2 regions of the Streptomyces sp. NPDC102490 genome follow, and region 1 is predicted to be linked to the other one. Evidence: riboswitches for the same ligand, from Rfam matches in the RefSeq annotation. Region 1 holds a riboswitch; the other holds the start of a gene.
What was found. Region 1 has a riboswitch for cyclic di-AMP ahead of ACIRGB_RS03495 (M23 family metallopeptidase). Riboswitches for the same ligand answer to the same signal wherever they lie in the genome.
Positions count from the first base shown of each region.

Region 2: another riboswitch for cyclic di-AMP. It lies ahead of ACIRGB_RS28830 (M23 family metallopeptidase); the one in region 1 lies ahead of ACIRGB_RS03495 (M23 family metallopeptidase).

Region 1 covers NZ_JBIWJU010000002.1:21,364-24,657, forward strand. Annotated here, with positions in the region: gene ACIRGB_RS03490 (aldo/keto reductase) at 1-866, opposite strand, end outside; gene ACIRGB_RS03495 (M23 family metallopeptidase) at 1,002-2,045, opposite strand; cyclic di-AMP (ydaO/yuaA leader) riboswitch at 2,057-2,213, opposite strand; gene ACIRGB_RS03500 (PP2C family protein-serine/threonine phosphatase) at 2,438-3,294, opposite strand, start outside.
Region 2 covers NZ_JBIWJU010000013.1:195,797-199,090, forward strand. Annotated here, with positions in the region: gene ACIRGB_RS28825 (GntR family transcriptional regulator) at 1-614, opposite strand, end outside; gene ACIRGB_RS28830 (M23 family metallopeptidase) at 744-1,508, opposite strand; cyclic di-AMP (ydaO/yuaA leader) riboswitch at 1,521-1,685, opposite strand; gene ACIRGB_RS28835 (M16 family metallopeptidase) at 1,877-3,265, opposite strand; gene ACIRGB_RS28840 (M16 family metallopeptidase) at 3,262-3,294, opposite strand, start outside.

The DNA.
Region 1 (3,294 bases):
TGCTCCACCGTGCGCGCGGACGCGATCGGCGCCGCCACCGTCGGCTGGGCGGCCAGCCAGGCGAGGGCGACGGTGGCGACCGGAGCGTCGTGGGCCTCGGCGATCTCGTCCAGGGCGGCCAGCACCCGGCGGCCGCGCTCGCTCTCCAGGTGCTTGGCCGCACCGCCCGCCCGCGGGCTGTCCACCGCGGTCCCCGGCCGGTACTTGCCGGTGAGGAAGCCGGCCGCGAGGGCGTAGTACGGCACGGCGGCGAGACCGGCCTGCTCGGCGAGGTCGCGCAGCTCGCCCTCGTAGGTGTCGCGGGAGACCAGGTTGTAGTGCGGCTGGAGGGCGACGTACCGGGCGAGGCCCTCGCGGTCGGAGAACTCCAGGGACGCGGCGAGCCGCTCGGCGGAGATGTTGGAGGCGGCGATGTGCCGCACCTTGCCGGCCTTCACCAGCTCGTCGAGGGCGCCGATGATCTCCTCGACCGGCACCTCGGGCTTGTCGTAGTGGGTGTAGTAGAGGTCGATGTGGTCGGTGCCCAGGCGGCGCAGCGAGGCGTCGGCCGCGGCCTTGATGTTCGCGGCGGACAGTCCCGGGTACTCGGGGTGCTGGCTGACCTTGGTGGCGAGGACGACGTCGTCACGATTGCCGCGGGCCGCGAACCACCGGCCCAGGACGGTCTCGGACTCGCCGCCGCTGTTGCCGTCGGCCCAGGCGGAGTAGGCGTCGGCGGTGTCGATGAAGTTGCCGCCCGCCGCCGTGTAGGCGTCGAGGACGGCGAAGGAGGCGTCCTGGTCGGCGGTCCAGCCGAAGACGTTGCCGCCGAGGGCGAGCGGGAAGACCTCGAGGCCGGAGGAGCCGAGTGTGCGCAGAGAAGTCATGTAGGGCGTCAACGACCGCACCGGAGCAGGTCATTCCGGCCAAGGCGCAAAAATCCGGCAAACCGGCGGCCCTGACGCCGGGGGGTTGCCGTCAGGACCGCCGGGTTCAGCGGGGTGGTCGGGGAGCGGGGTGGATCAGGGCGTGAGGCCCTTGCTCTGCAGCCAGGCCATCGGGTCGATGCCCGAGCCGCCTGCGGTGTGGACCTCCAGGTGGAGGTGGGCGCCGGTGACGTTGCCGGTGGCGCCGACGCGGCCGATGACGTCACCGGTGGTGACCTTCTGGCCGACGCTGACGCTGATGGACGACTGGTGCGCGTACCAGAGTTCGGTGCCGTCGTCGAGGGTGAGCACGGTCTTGTAGCCGTACGAGCCGTCCCAGCCGGCCGACGTGATCGTGCCGCTGTGCACCGCCTTGAGCAGGGTGCCCGTGGGGGCGGCGAAGTCGAGGCCGGTGTGGTGGCCGGAGGACCACAGGGAACCGGCCTGGTTGAACGTGGAGGAGATGGTGTACGAGGAGGTCGGCAGCGTGTACTGCTTGGCCAGCTTCGCGAGCCGCTCGGCCTCGGCCTTCTTCGCGGCCTCCTCCTCCGCCTTCTTCTTGGCGGCGGCGGCCTTCTCCCGGGCTTCCTTCTCCGCCTTGGCGGCGGCTTCCGCGGCCTTCTTCTCGGCGGCGGCCCGGGCCTCGGCGGCGGCCTTGGTCTCGACCTGCGCCTGCTGCTGCTCGGCCTGCGCCATGATCCGGGCCCGCAGCGACTCACCGGCGTCGGTGGTGCCGGTGCCCTCCGCGGTGTCGGCGGCGACGGCCTGGGTGATGCCGCTGAGCGGGGTGGCGGAACCCTCGGGCTCCGGCGTCCCGTCGTCGCCGGGCAGGAGTGAGCCGACGTTCGGCAGGTCCGGCATGGAGATGGACACCGGCGGCTTGCCGGTCTGCGCGCTGGCCATGCCGCCCGCGCCGACGGCGGCTATGACCCCGACGCCGAGGACGGTGGAGCTGCGGGCGAGCCCGCCGCGCTGCTTGGCGACGCGGTGCCGGCCGCGTACGGGGCGGATGGATTCCGCGGTGGGATTCCACTCCTCCCAGGGACCCTCTTCGGCACGGGGGGCGTCGTAGCCGAAGGTGTCGGTGCCGTGCCCGGCGGGCACGAACGGGGCCTCGGGGGCAGGCCGGTTGGACGCCACGTGGGCGTACTCCTTTCCTTCCTTTCGCCTACCGGGTTAGCTGACGGGTTCGGAGCAGGAAGGTCTCCTACGGGTGTGCGCCGACCGTGCGGACACGGCGGCAGACGCCCGATTCACCCCAATGTGGTGGTTCCCCGGTTCCCTTGCGGGATTCGGCGCGTGCGCACGGAGCCGCCTTCTGTGACGGCTGGGACGACCGCGCTGCGTTATCGAACGTTAATAGACGCGGGGCTCTGATTCCAAGCCGTTCCTCTTGATCGTTAACGGAAACGACTGGGACGTACGCCTCACGATCGGTGAAAACCGGGCGAGTTGACCCCGTCTCAGTATTCCCCTTCACGCCAGGTTTTTCTGACGGTATGTCAGTCGTTATGCGGAGGGGTGTCGGGCCGTCACGGCTCGTGACAACGATCATGTTCGCCGCGCCGGGGCCGCCGTACGGCGAGCAGCGCCATGTCGTCCGCCATGCCGCCCCCGGAGTGCCGGCGCACGTCCTCGGCGAGGGTGTCGAGCAGGGTCGCCGGATGCCGGAAGACCCGGCCGGTCAGCCGCACCTGCGGATCGTAGAACTCGCCCTTCGCGTCCCGGGCTTCGGTCAGTCCGTCGGTGTAGAGCAGCAGCGTGGCCCCGCCGGGGAAGGGGATCTCCTCCGCCCGGTCGGGCCACACGCCCAGCTCGCCCATGCCGAGCGGCAGCGCCGACTCGCGGGCGGGCAGCGGGCCGAGGGTGCCGTCGGCGTAGAGCAGCAGGGGCGGCGGATGGCCGCGGTTGACGATGCGGACCGTCCCGTCGCCGTGCGGGAGTTCGGCCAGTACGGCGGTGGTGAAGCCCTCGAAGGCGTCCAGTCCGTCGCGCCGGGTGCCCTCGCGCGCCAGCGCCCGCTCCAGCCGCTGCGCCACCGCCTCCAGCGTCGCCTCCTGCTCGGCGGCCTCCCGGAAGGCACCGATCACGACGGCGACGGCGGCCACCGCGCCCATGCCCTTGCCGCGCACGTCCCCGACGATGAGCCGGACGCCGCGGGCGCTGTCCTGCACCGCGTACAGGTCGCCGCCGATGAAGGCGTCCGCCTGCGCGGCCTCGTAGCAGACGGCGATCTCGAAGCCCGCGATCCGCTCGGCGGGCTGGGGCAGTACGGCGCGCTGGGCGGCCTCGGCGATCTCGCGGACGGAGACGAGGCGCTCGCTGCTGCGCCGGACCATGCCGTTCACGAGGACGGCGAGCACGGCGACGGTCGCGATGGTGATCAGCT
Region 2 (3,294 bases), on a different contig from region 1:
AGCCGGTGCGCGGACGCCGACCGCTCGATGTGCAGGGTCATGAGCGCCCGCGCGCGTTCGCCGTCGCCCCGGGCCACGGCGTCGGTGATCGCGCCGTGCTCCGCCCAGTACTCCACCGGGCCGACCGGCGCCTCCACCACGTACATCCAGGCGATCTTGTGGCGGAGCTGGGTCAGCAGCGCCGTCAGGGAGGGGCTGTCCGCCGCCCGGGCGAGGGTCTCGTGGAACCAGCCGCCCAGTGAGCGCAGTTCCTCGCCGGTGCCCTGCCTGGCCCGTTCCTGCCCCAGTCTGACCAGGCCGCGCAACACCTTGAGGTGGGCCTCGGTGCGCCGCCGGGCGGCCCGGGAGGCCCCGAGCGGCTCCAGGAGCGTGCGCGTCTCCAGGAGGTCGGCGGCCTCCCGCTCGGTCGGCTCCGCCACGCACGCGCCCGCGTGCCGCCGGGTCACCACGAAACCCTCGGCCTCCAGCGTGCGCAGGGCCTCGCGGACGGGGACGCGGGAGACGCCGTAGCGGCGGGCGAGGAGTTCCTCGGTGAGCCGGCTCCCGCGGCCGTGTACACCGGAGACGATGTCGTCCCGGATCGCCGTGCACACCGAATGCGCCGGAATACGCATGAGCGACCTCCCCTTGACCCCCGTGAAACCCGGTGATTGACGTGTGCCGCACGAACCCAGGCCAATCAAGCGATATTAAATGCGAAAAGCCCCGGCTCGGGAAGCCGGGGCTTTCGGACGTCGTCTCTGTCAGACGTTCACGCCGTGGGAGCGGAGGTAGGCGACGGGGTCCATGTCCGAGCCGTACTCGGGGCTCGTACGGGCCTCGAAGTGCAGGTGCGGTCCGGTGACGTTGCCGGTGGCGCCGGAGAGGCCGATCTGCTGGCCCGGCTCGACCGACTGGCCGACCGAGACGCCGATGGACGACAGGTGCCCGTACTGCGTGTACGTGCCGTCGTGCATCTTGATCACGACCTGGTTGCCGTACGCCCCGCCCCAGCCGGCCTCGACGACGGTGCCGACGCCCACGGCGTGCACGGTCGTGCCGCTGGAGGCGTGGAAGTCGATGCCGGTGTGGCTGCCGGAGGACCACAGGGAACTGCCGGCCTGGTAGGCGGTGGAGACGTAGGAGGCGGTGATCGGCGCGACGAAGGTGTTGAGGCGCTTGCGCTCCGCCTCCCGCGCGGCGCGCTCCTTGGCCTCGCGCGCCTGCTTGGCCGCCTCGGCCGCCCGCTCGCGGGCCGCTTCCCGGGCCGCCTCGCGGGCGGCGGCGTCCGCGGCCGCCTGCTGCTGGGCGAGGGCCTGGGCGTCTATCTCGTCGGCGACGGAGTCGCCGATGGTGACGACCGGGGTGAGTCCGCTCTGCTCCACCGCGGGCTCGGCGGCGAGCGCGGGAGCCGCGAGGGTGCCGACGACGCCGGTGGTGGCGAGGGCCGCGACTCCCGCCGCGCGGGCGGTGGTGCGGTGCACCCGGCCGGTGCGCCGGTGCTTCCCGGTGGCGCGCGTGAACGCCATGTAGAGGCTTGTCCTTTCCTTCCCTCTCGCCTACCGGGTTAGCTGACGGGTTCGGAGGTGGAAGGTCTCCTACGGACCCCCTCGCGCTGCGCGCGGGCGTCCGATTCACCCCAGGGACTGCGTTGGGTCCCCGGCTCCCCTGGCTCGCGCCGTACGGGGACTCGGCGATGACTGTCCGGTGCCGCGGGTGCGGCGCACTGCCTGACGAACAGCCCGGAAGACGCTAAACGCGGCTGCGTTCAATTCTCAAACGCAACAGGCTTTTTGTAGCGCACGCCACAGGGCAGACGGGCAGCCATTCCCCCAATCCGGACAAACGGCGGCCCTGGTGACACTCCGGTCACCAGGGCCACTCCGCGCGCGGGTCGCTACTCGGCGGCCACCACGGTGACTTCGCCGATACCGAGGGCCTCGACGGGCTCCTTGATCTGCGCCGCGTCGCCGACGAGGACCGTCACGAGGCGGTCCACCGGGAAGGCGTTCACGACCGCCGCGGTGGCCTCCACGGTGCCCGTGGCGGCCAGTTGACGGTAGAGCGTGGCCTGGAAGTCGTCGGACAGGTGCTGCTCGACCTGGTCGGCCAGCGTGCTCGCCACGGCCGCCGCCGTCTCGTACTTCAGCGGCGCCACGCCCACCAGGTTCTGCACGGCCACGTCGCGCTCGGCGTCGGTGAGCCCCTCCGCGGCGAGCTTGCGCAGCACCGTCCACAGGTCCTCCAGGGCGGGACCGGTGTTGGGGGTGTCGACGGACCCGCTGATGGCGAGCATCGCGGCGCCCGTACCGTCCGGCGCGGAGCGCAGGACCTGGCCGAACGCCCGTACGCCGTAGGTGTAGCCCTTCTCCTCGCGCAGGACGCGGTCCAGGCGCGAGGTGAGGGTGCCGCCGAGGCAGTAGGTGCCGAGCACCTGCGCGGGCCACACGCGGTCGTGCCGGTCGGCGCCGGTGCGGCCGATCAGCAGCTGCGTCTGGACGGCGCCGGGACGGTCCACGATGACGACCCGGCCCCGGTCGTCGGCGGTCACCGGGGGGACGGGGCGCGGCTCGGCGGCCGAGCCGGTCCACGCGCCCAGGGTGTCGCCGAGCAGCGCGTCCAGGTCGACACCGGTGAGGTCGCCGACGACCACCGCGGTGGCCGTGGCGGGGCGGACGTGCCGCTCGTAGAAGGCGCGTACGGCGGCCGAGTCGATGGCCGCGACCGTCTCCTCGGTGCCCTGGCGCGGGCGCGACATGCGCGAGTCGGCCGGGAACAGCTCCTTGGAGAGTTCCTTCGCGGCGCGCCGGGAGGGGTTGGCCAGCTCGTGCGGGATCTCGTCGAGCCGGTTGCGCACCAGCCGTTCGACCTCGCCGTCCGCGAAGGCGGGCGCCCTGAGGGCGTCGGCGACCAGGCCGAGGGCCTTGGCCAGGCGCGAGGCGGGCACCTCCAGGCTCAGCCGGACGCCGGGGTGGTCGGCATGCGCGTCGAGGGTGGCGCCGCAGCGCTCCAGCTCGGCGGCGAACTCCTCCGCCGAGTGCTTGTCGGTGCCCTCCGAGAAGGCGCGCGCCATGATCGTGGCGACACCGTCGAGACCGGCGGGCTCGGCCTCCAGGGGGGCGTCGAGGAGCACCTCGACTGCGACGACCTGCTGGCCGGGGCGGTGGCAGCGCAGCACGGTGAGGCCGTTGTCGAGGCGGCCGCGCTCGGGGGCGGGGAACGCCCACGGCTTGGGCTCGCCGGCCTGCGGCTGGGCGTGGAATTCCATGGTGGCGAGCTCGGTCACTTGGCCGCCTCCTCGTTCTCGTCGGTGGC